3 regions of the Mesorhizobium sp. WSM4816 genome follow, and region 2 is predicted to be linked to each of the others. Evidence: predicted binding sites of a transcription regulator. Region 2 holds the regulator's gene; each other region holds the start of a gene.
What was found. Region 2 encodes LexA, which represses DNA repair genes until DNA is damaged. Its sites were predicted from a motif close to TGTTCNNNNTGTGTTCNG; they were not measured.
Positions count from the first base shown of each region.

Region 1: the regulator LexA is predicted to act here: its motif matches at 1,942-1,959, upstream of recA (recombinase RecA).
Region 3: the regulator LexA is predicted to act here: its motif matches at 1,285-1,302, upstream of ruvC (crossover junction endodeoxyribonuclease RuvC).

Region 1 is NZ_JBVVQR010000016.1:108,417-111,670, forward strand. Features, by position in the region: gene alaS (alanine--tRNA ligase) at 1-433, opposite strand, end outside; gene recA (recombinase RecA) at 721-1,818, opposite strand; gene AC0L3H_RS18585 (carbohydrate kinase family protein) at 2,092-3,024, shown strand; gene AC0L3H_RS18590 (TfoX/Sxy family protein) at 3,196-3,254, opposite strand, start outside.
Region 2 is NZ_JBVVQR010000005.1:100,460-103,713, forward strand. Features, by position in the region: gene moaC (cyclic pyranopterin monophosphate synthase MoaC) at 1-378, shown strand, start outside; gene AC0L3H_RS08280 (molybdopterin molybdotransferase MoeA) at 378-1,583, shown strand; gene lexA (transcriptional repressor LexA) at 1,688-2,440, shown strand; gene AC0L3H_RS08290 (ComEC/Rec2 family competence protein) at 2,434-3,254, opposite strand, start outside.
Region 3 is NZ_JBVVQR010000013.1:133,150-136,403, reverse strand. Features, by position in the region: gene AC0L3H_RS16520 (AbrB/MazE/SpoVT family DNA-binding domain-containing protein) at 1-61, opposite strand, end outside; gene ruvA (Holliday junction branch migration protein RuvA) at 103-723, opposite strand; gene ruvC (crossover junction endodeoxyribonuclease RuvC) at 734-1,243, opposite strand; partial or broken gene AC0L3H_RS16505 (LysR substrate-binding domain-containing protein) at 1,423-1,623, opposite strand; gene AC0L3H_RS16500 (hypothetical protein) at 1,934-2,221, shown strand; gene AC0L3H_RS16495 (DUF2200 domain-containing protein) at 2,467-2,817, opposite strand; gene rcdA (protease adaptor protein RcdA) at 3,231-3,254, opposite strand, start outside.

The DNA of each region.
Region 1 (3,254 bases), on a different contig from region 2:
CGGCGATCTTCTTCCAGTAGCCGGCAGCCTCGTCGTCGGTGTGATAGACCGTGACCAGCAGCTTGTCCTTCTTCAGCCCGAACTCCCTGGTGATCAGGTTCCAGGCAAGCTCGATGGCGCGCTCCTTGAAATAGTCGCCGAACGAGAAATTACCGAGCATCTCGAAGAAGGTCAGGTGGCGCGCGGTGTAGCCGACATTGTCGAGGTCGTTGTGCTTGCCGCCGGCGCGAACACTCTTCTGAGCCGTCGTGGCACGCGAATAGGGTCGCTTTTCCAGGCCGGTGAAAACGTTCTTGAACTGCACCATGCCGGCATTGGTGAACATCAGTGTCGGGTCATTGCGCGGCACCAGCGGGCTCGACGCGACGACCTCGTGACCCTCCTTGCGGAAATAGTCGAGGAATGTCGACCGGATCTCGTTCACGCCACTCATGAATACTGCCTTTTAGCTTTTAGAGAGAGCCGCCGGCGCGGCCGACGGCAAATGGACATGGCCTTTTAGCCGCCGCGTTGCACCCTGTCCAGAAACACGGAATTGGGCCAATTTGCGGGGCTTGCCGGTCATCTCGTTGCCGGCTTGCCGGTCATCTCGGCGCCCACCGCTGAAACGCAAACCGCCGGCGCTAGGCCGGCGGTTCGAACGCAACAATACAGGACTCGATTACACAGGCTGGAGCTGATGCGCGGGAATCATGGCCAAACTCCGGCCACTGCCGAAGCCTACATGGCGCCGGCTTCGTCCTCGAAACCATCATCTCCGCCTTCGGAACCACCATTCTCGAGGAACTTTTCCGCAATCAGCCCGGCATTCTGCCGTAGTGCCAATTCGATTTCGCGCGCCGTATCGGGATTGTCGCGCAGGAACAGTTTTGCATTCTCGCGGCCCTGGCCGAGACGCTGCGAATTGTAGGAGAACCAGGCGCCCGACTTTTCGACCACGCCAGCCTTGACGCCAAGGTCGACCAGCTCGCCGGTCTTGGACACGCCCTCGCCATACATGATATCGAACTCGACCACCTTGAAGGGCGGCGCCAGCTTGTTCTTGACCACCTTGACGCGGGTCTGGTTGCCGACGACCTCGTCGCGGTCCTTGACCGAGCCGATGCGGCGAATGTCGAGGCGCACCGAAGCGTAGAATTTCAGCGCGTTGCCGCCGGTCGTGGTCTCGGGCGAACCGAACATGACGCCGATCTTCATGCGGATCTGGTTGATGAAGATGACCATGGTGTTGGAGCGCGAGATCGAGGCGGTCAGCTTGCGCAGCGCCTGGCTCATCAGGCGGGCCTGCAGGCCGGGCAGCGAATCGCCCATCTCGCCTTCGATTTCGGCGCGCGGCGTCAGCGCCGCGACCGAATCGACCACCAGCACGTCGATGGCGCCGGAACGCACCAGCGTGTCGCAGATCTCCAGCGCCTGCTCGCCGGTATCGGGCTGCGAGATCAAGAGGTTTTCGAGGTCGACGCCGAGCTTGCGGGCATAGACCGGGTCGAGCGCGTGCTCGGCATCGACGAAGGCGCAGATGCCGCCCTTCTTCTGGGCCTCCGCCACAGTGTGCAGCGCCAGCGTCGTCTTGCCCGAGCTTTCCGGCCCGTAGATCTCGATGATGCGGCCGCGCGGCAGGCCGCCGACGCCGAGCGCGATGTCGAGGCCAAGCGAACCGGTCGGCACCGTTTCGATCTCGACGACCTGCTCGTTTGCGCCGAGCCGCATGATCGAGCCCTTGCCGAAGGCACGCTCGATTTGCGACAGCGCCGCATCCAGAGCCTTTGATTTGTCCACCGTTTTGTCCTCTACAAGCCGCAAAGAATTCTGAGCCATGATACATCACCCCTTGGTCGTCAATGAAGGCCGGACAATCCGTAATCCCTATCAATTTGTACCTTTTTTGTTCTCGATTGGCAAGGGGATACAACCGATTGAAAAACCAACAATATCCGGATTTGTTCTTTTTTTGTTTCGCGCTTTCACCCCAGGATGTATCCCGTTTCCCCCGCAGGATTCTGCTGGGCATCTTCCGAATCGCGCTTCGGGTTGCCGGGTTCCGCCTGGCAACCTAGTCTCACCGGGAACAGCAAAGGTCATCTCATCGGCATGATGAAGTCGCCGACGATCCTGGCAGTAGGCGGCGTCTATATCGAGCGGCGCGGCCAGGTTTCGGGCGCCTTCGTGCCGGCGGCGTCGAACCCCGGCACGATGCGCGAGGAAGTCGGCGGCGCCGTCTTCAATGCGCTGCGCTGCGCCGTGCGCCGCGGCGTCTCCGGCTCGCTGCTTTCGGTTCGCGGCGGCGATGTTCTGGCCGATACGGTTTCACGCGCCATTGCTGTGGCGGGGATTGCCGATCTGTCGGTGGTGTTCCTAGATCGCACGACGCCGAGCAACACGACGATATTCGACGGCGACGGCGCGCTGATCGTCGGTCTTGCCGACATGGCGCTCTGCGACCTGGCGCTTGCCAAGCAGATCCGCCGTGCCAAGGTGCGCGAGGCAATCAGCACCGCCGATGCAGTCCTTTGCGACGCAAACCTGCCGTCGGCGGCGCTCGAGCGGCTGGTGGAGCTTGCCGCCGGCAAGCCTGTCTTCGCCCTCGCCGCTTCACCAGACAAGGCGGCGCGGCTCGCGCCGGTGCTGGGCAGTCTGGCGCTGGCCTTCATGGACCGGCGCGAGGCCGGCGCGCTCGCCGCTGTCGGTATCGACGCTGCGGAGCAAGATATCATCGACGGCCTGAGGCGTGCGGGCCTCAGAGGCGGCGTGGTCACCGCTGGCGACGGTCCAGTGCTCGGTTTCGACAAAACCGACGCGTTTTCGATCTCTCCGCCTACGTCACAAAAGCCGGCGGATGCGACCGGCGCCGCCGATGCGCTGGCGGGCGCGACGATGGCCGCCCTGCTGCGCGGCCTAACGCTGGGCGCAGCGCTGCGCGAAGGCGTTGCCGCAGCAATGCTCGCCGTCGAGAGCGCCACCTTCACGAGCGCTATCTTTGCCGAGGCGCTGGCATTCGTGCCCGAGGCGCGCGACCTGGCTTGAAACCCCGGATGTTGGCGCCGCCCCTCAACCCCCTGCCGGGACCTTCTCCCCGTCAAGGACGGGGAGAAGGGGCTTGGCCGCGACGCCGGCGACCCCTCTCCCCGTCCTTCACGGGGAGGGGCGGCGCCAACCTGGAGCGATTGTCTTTAGCTGAGTGGCTAGCGGACACACCTATTTGCCGGCACGCAGCCCCGCCTCATAGGCCAGGCGTGCCCAGACCGCCATCTCAT
Region 2 (3,254 bases):
ACGCTGAAAATGATTCTCGACGGCGATGCCAAGAAGGGCGACGTGCTGGGCACGGCGCGCATCGCCGGCATCATGGCGGCCAAGAGGACGCATGAGCTGATCCCGCTCTGCCATCCGCTGCTGTTGACCAAGGTATCGGTAGACATCGAACCTGACGCGACGCTGCCCGGCCTGAAGGTCACGGCGCTGGCCCGCGTCACCGGCAAGACCGGCGTCGAGATGGAAGCGCTGACCGCCGTCTCGGTCGCCTGCCTGACCATCTATGATATGGCCAAGGCGGTCGATCGCGGCATGGCGATCTCCGGCATCAGGCTGGTGGAAAAGACCGGCGGCAAATCCGGCGACTACAAGGCGGATGCCCAGGGGGCAGGCCAATAATGGCGCTGCTTGCGGTCGCCGAGGCGCTCGAGCACCTGCTTGCCGATGCTGCGCCCTTGCAGGCTGAAAGCGTCGCCCTGATGGATGCCGCCGACCGCGTGCTGGCGGAGCCGCTCATGGCGCTCCGCACCCAGCCGCCATTCAACGCGTCGGCCATGGACGGCTATGCCGTGCGGGCCGACGATGTCGCGTCCGTGCCCGCGAGACTTTCGGTGATCGGCATGGCGCCGGCCGGTCGCGGCTTTACCGGAACAGTCGGCCCGGCGCAGGCCGTGCGCATCTTCACCGGCGCGCCGCTTCCCGCAGGCGCCGACACCATCGTCATCCAGGAGAATGTCCGCGACCTCGGTGGCGGCATCGTCGAAGTGACCGCGCCCACGGTTGAAGGCCGCAACATCCGCCGCCTCGGGCTCGATTTCTCGAAGGGCGACATGCTGCTGGAGAAAGGCCGCCTGCTTGATCCGGCGGCATTGTCGCTGGCGGCGTCGGCCAACCACCAGCAGGTCCGCGTAGTGAAACGGCCGCTGGTCGCCATCATCGCCACCGGCGACGAATTGCTGCCGCCGGGCAGCGACCTTGGCCCCGACCAGATCATCTCCTCCAATGCCTATGGTGTCGCCGCCGCGGCCCGCTCGGTCGGCGCCAGCGCACTCGATCTCGGCATCGCCCCCGACCGCAAGGAGGCGATCGCCGCGCTGGTGACAAAAGCCGTCGACGCAGGCGCGGACGTCATCGTCACGCTGGGCGGCGCCTCGGTCGGCGACCATGACCTCGTCCATGACGTGCTGACCGGCGAAGGCATGGCGCTCGATTTCTGGAAAATCGCCATGCGGCCCGGCAAGCCACTGATGTTCGGGCGGCTGGGCGCCATCCGCTGCATCGGCCTGCCCGGCAATCCGGTGGCCAGCCTGGTCTGCACGCAGCTCTTTCTGAAGCCGCTGCTGGCGCGGCTCAGCGGCCGCGCCTTCCGCCAGGACATGCGTCAGGCGCGGCTCGGCGCCGCCATGCCGGCCAACGATCTCAGGCAGGACTATGTACGCGCGGTGGTGAAGGAAGAAGCTGGCACGCTTGAGGCAACGCCGTTCAGTATCCAGGATTCCTCGATGCTCAGAATGCTGGCCGACGCCAACGGACTGGTCGTGCGCGAGCCATTCGCTCCCGCAGCCGCAGCGGGCGCCGCCTGCAGCGTGCTGATGCTACGCTGAACAAAACGTCAACACATTCATTAAACTTTAAATGGTTGCGGAACACAACTGGAACAGATAGTGTTTGTTCTGGGTTTGTTTTTCTGATTCTGTTGGGGGTGGCGATGCTGACACGCAAACAACATGAACTGCTGATGTTCATTCACGAACGGCTGAAGGAAAGCGGCATTCCGCCCTCGTTCGACGAGATGAAGGAAGCGCTCGACCTCGCCTCCAAATCAGGGATCCACCGGCTGATCACGGCGCTGGAGGAACGCGGTTTCATTCGCCGCCTGCCCAACCGCGCCCGCGCGCTGGAGGTGCTGCGCCTGCCCGATTCGATCGCGCCGGGCCTCAATGCGGCGCGCAAATTCTCGCCGAGCGTCATTCAAGGCAGCCTTGGCCAGGGCGGGCTTGGACAGGGCGGCCTCGGACGCCAGATCAAGCCGGCGCCTTCGCGCATGCGTGCTGCCGGCAATGACGACGACGTCGTTGCCACCGTCTCCATACCGGTGATGGGCCGCATCGCTGCCGGTGTGCCGATCGACGCCATCCAGCACCAGACGCATTCGATCTCGGTGCCACCGGACATGATCACCGGCGGCACGCACTACGCGCTGGAGGTCAAGGGTGATTCGATGATCGAGGCCGGCATCTTCGACGGCGACACGGTCATCATCCGCAACGCCGATACCGCCCAGCCTGGCGAGATCATTGTCGCTCTGGTCGACGAGGAGGAAGCGACGCTGAAACGATTCCGCCGCAAAGGTGCCTCGATCGCACTGGAAGCCGCCAATCCGGCCTACGAGACGCGCATCTTCGGGCCGGACCGGGTCAAGGTGCAGGGCAAGCTCGTCGGACTGATCCGGCGTTACTGAAGAGCAGGCTTCTTGGGTTTCTCGGCCCTGCGGTATGGCGGCAGGCCCCTCGCCTCGCGCGAAAATCGCCGCTGCTCATGCCAGGGTCTGTATGGCTGTCTGACGGCAAAACGGATTTCTGCGCGCGTCGTCGCCGATAGCGGATCGAAGAACACGGCGGCACTGCCCATGCGTGCGAGCTGCCGTTTGGTGACGACGAGAACCAGCGGGTTGCGGCAGGGTTTGTAATAGGCTGTGGCATCGTCGATGACGATCAAATCCGCAAAGGCACAGGCCGGCCGCGCGGTTTTGCGGTTGTCGGCGAGCGCGATGAGCGCGCCGGACGGATGCCGGGCCAGGCACAGGCCGGCAGTGCAGGTGAAAGGCGCTCCCGGCGGCAGGTCGGCCGGGTCGGCGATGTCGAACCGCACATCTCCTTTTTCGAATGTCTCCGGCTCGACGATCGTCGTTGAAACCAGCGCATGTTTCCAGTTGTCGGTGGTGAATTCGTTCGAACGCACCCGGTTGACGGCAAGTTCACCGCCGCCGATCGGCATCGCCACCAGGTGCGCATCCTCCGAGATCAGCACGTCGGGGGTGCGCGTCTCGGAAATCGTCAGCAGGCCGGCGAGCGCAAAGGGAAGTGCGGCAAGCCGCAGCCATGTCGTCGCCATCGTGGCGATGACCAGGGCGACCGTCACCAGCAGGACCGATTGCAACGAAATCAGGCCGACTGCATCGACCGGCGAACGCTCCGAGATCCATCCCGAAATTGCGATCATCGCCGTCAGGCCCTTGCCCATCATGTAGAGGAAAGGGCCGTCGAGGCCAAAAG
Region 3 (3,254 bases), on a different contig from region 2:
CCCGGACTTTCTTTGGAATCGTAAGCTGCCCCCTGGAGGTTAAGCCCGCATATCTGCCCATGCTCTTGTTCCTAGTCGGAATTTATTTCTCGGGCAACGGTCTCACCGCGCCAGTTCCTTCAGCCCGAAGCGGATCAGCTTCGACGCATCCGCGTCCTCACCGGCGCTTTTCAGCGCCGCCGCCACCGCATTGGCGGCCGTATCGCGCGAATAGCCGAGATTGACCAGCGCCGAGACGGCGTCGGTGATCGGCGCCGGCGCGACGCCTTCGCCAAGCTCCTGCTTCAGGCCGATGGTGCCGGAGGCAGCGCCTGCAAAGGCCGGCGCCTTGTTCTTCAGTTCGGTGACAATGCGCTCGGCCACCTTCTTGCCGACGCCGGGCGCGCGGCTGACCATGGCAATATCACGCAGCGCGATGGCATTGGCGAGATCGGCCGGCGCCAGCGTCGAGAGAATAGCCAGCGCCACCTTGGCGCCGACACCCTGCACATTGCTCATCAGCAGCCGGAACCATTCGCGCTCAAGAACCGACTGGAAACCGTACAGCCTCAACATGTCTTCGCGGACATAGGTCTCGATGAACAGCACCACCGCCTCGCCGGGGGCCGGCAAGGCGGCCAGCGTGCGCGCCGAGCAGTGGGCGATATAGCCGACGCCGTGCACATCGATGATGCAGAAATCCTCGTCGATCTCGTCCAGCGTGCCTTTTAGCTTGCCGATCATGTGTGGTCCTTCATGCCAGCGCCGCCAACCTGTAGACAACACTCTGCCGATGATGCGCGTGGCAGATGGCAATGGCCAGCGCGTCGGCGGCATCGTCGGTGTCGAACGTCGCCTTCGGCATCAGCACCTTGACCATCATGTGGATCTGCTTCTTGTCGCCATGGCCGACGCCGATCACCGCCTTCTTGACGGCGTTGGGCGCATATTCGGCAACGACCAGGCCGGCCAGCGCCGGCACCAGCATGGCGATGCCGCGCGCCTGGCCGAGCTTCAGGGTCGCGGCGGCATCCTTGTTGACGAATGTCTGCTCGACCGCCGCCTCGTGCGGCATGGCGGCGTGCAGGATCTCGGCAAGCCCGTCATGCAACTGGCAAAGCCGTGTCGCCAGCGCCGCCTTGTCGTCTGAACGCACGGTGCCGGAGGCGACGAAGCGCAGCGAGTTGCCGAGGCTTTCGACGATGCCCCAGCCGGTGCGCCTCAGCCCCGGATCGATGCCGATGATGCGAATCGTTTCCCCCATCCGCCAAGTCTACCCGTGGCGGACAGCGATGCCAGCGAAATGTGAACAAACCAGAAACGGTTCCGCTGCGTCCCACAGGCTGTTTGAGAATTCGTTCTGACGAGACAGACGGCGTGGTTTGCGAGAACCGAAGCGGAGCGGACATTTGGGTCCGTGAGCCGCGCGTAGATCCCCTCGCTTCAATTCCGATGTCGTAGCGCATCGACGATGACCTTGAACGCGGGAAGATTTTGACGACGGCTCGGATAGTAGAGGAAATAGCCTTCAAAAAGCGGCGACCAATCGTCCAGAAGCTGAACCAGCTTGCCACGTGCGATGTGCTGCTCGACGATGTTCTCCGGGACGTAGGCGATGCCGTATCCACTGGCCGCCGCGCGGACAGTCTGGCCCGGCAGGCCAGATGCTTATCATCACGAGCGGTCAGGGCTGGGTGCAGGAAGAGGGCAGAACCAGCTAGCGCCGTGCAGCAGACGCGCTCGGCCGAAGAGTCCAGCACCTGGTCGGCGATCGGTCGGGCCCAAGCCGTTTCCTCCTCCCGCGCTCCACTTTATTGCAAGTCGGTCAAATTTGAGCTTCCGCATTCATGTTTTGTCGAGCCTGTCTCTTAGAGTCGCTTAAACCTTCTGCGCCGTAGGTTTTGGCCGTGCTGAATCACCGCCAGCGCCGATGACGACGAAATGGGAGAACGCAATGACTCGCAATCACGTTGAACGTCTTGGAGAGTTCAGGGAAATCCTGGTCGCGACTCGACGCGAAGGAGTCCGTAACGTGCACCATACCCGCGACGCAATGCGGGCAAGCGGCTTTCAGATCGGGGACAGCGATGGCTCCAGCTACGGAGCCAAGCTAAAGGAGCTCCAAGAGGAAATCGAGGCAGTCGATCGCGCCCTCGAAGACGAGAAACGGCTGGCCTTGGCCCTTGAAAGTGCGGCTCAACCCCGCCGATCAATCAAGCCGAGAATCGTAAAGGACACATAGAGTCGGCGACGGCCCTTGGTGCCCGTCGCGTGGATATGCCTGCGACATCGTGTCGGGCTCGTCGCCGCCGTGCTACAGAGCCGTGAACGTCATCCGTTGCCATCAAACGGGGCGGCCGAAGCCGCCCTGTGTCGATGTCGAATTTCGTTGTGTCCATCGTTGTCGATGCCGTCGCGACCCTCGCCAACGGCGTTCTTCAGGTATCCGATCTGGCGGATCGCGGTCGATGCGATCGTGCGATCGCGTCATTTCCGCAAGATCTTCTCCATCGCCTTGCCCCTGGCAAGCTCGTCGATCAGCTTGTCGAGGTAGCGGATTTCCTTCATCAGCGGGTCTTCGATGTCTTCCACCCGGACACCGCAGATCACCCCCGTGATCAAATTCCGAGAAGGATTCAGTTGAGGCGCCTGATCAAAGAAATCCTTCAGGCTGGTTTTCTTCCTCAGCTGGGCGTCCAGCCGCTTCTGGGTGTAGCCCGTCAGCCAGCGGATGATCTCATCAACCTCGGCTTTGGTGCGTCCTTTCTTTTCCGCCTTGGCGACATAGTGCGGATAGACGCTGGCAAAGCTCATGGAATAGATTCGATGCTCGGTCATTGCACCCCCCTTATGCGGGCTGGACCAGAGGTTTGAAACAGCGCCGCAGATGTTCGATGCTGTCCGCGTCAATTCTACCCGTGCTCGTCGCCTCGGCAATGCTTTGATCGCGTCGATCGCATCCTGCGACGACTGGATCCGGACGTCGTTATTGATCTTGCCTTCAACGGATGACCCGGTCGCGCTACTCGGGCACAGGTTTGGCTATCCTACCGGGCAATGCAAGATCTAGTGCCTGTCTAGCCTGCCACTGGGCAGTATGGGGACTAGTGAGCGCGGAAATGGCGCGTTTGCGCAATTATGCTCGAAGCCAACCCGGCGGCTTGCGGCCCCATTTCGGCCCGAACACGATTTGAGGATTGGCCCACAAAAGGACGCTCCTGGCGTTTAGCGGAGAATTATCGAACAGTCTCTCAGCCGCGGGCGAAAGCCGTGTT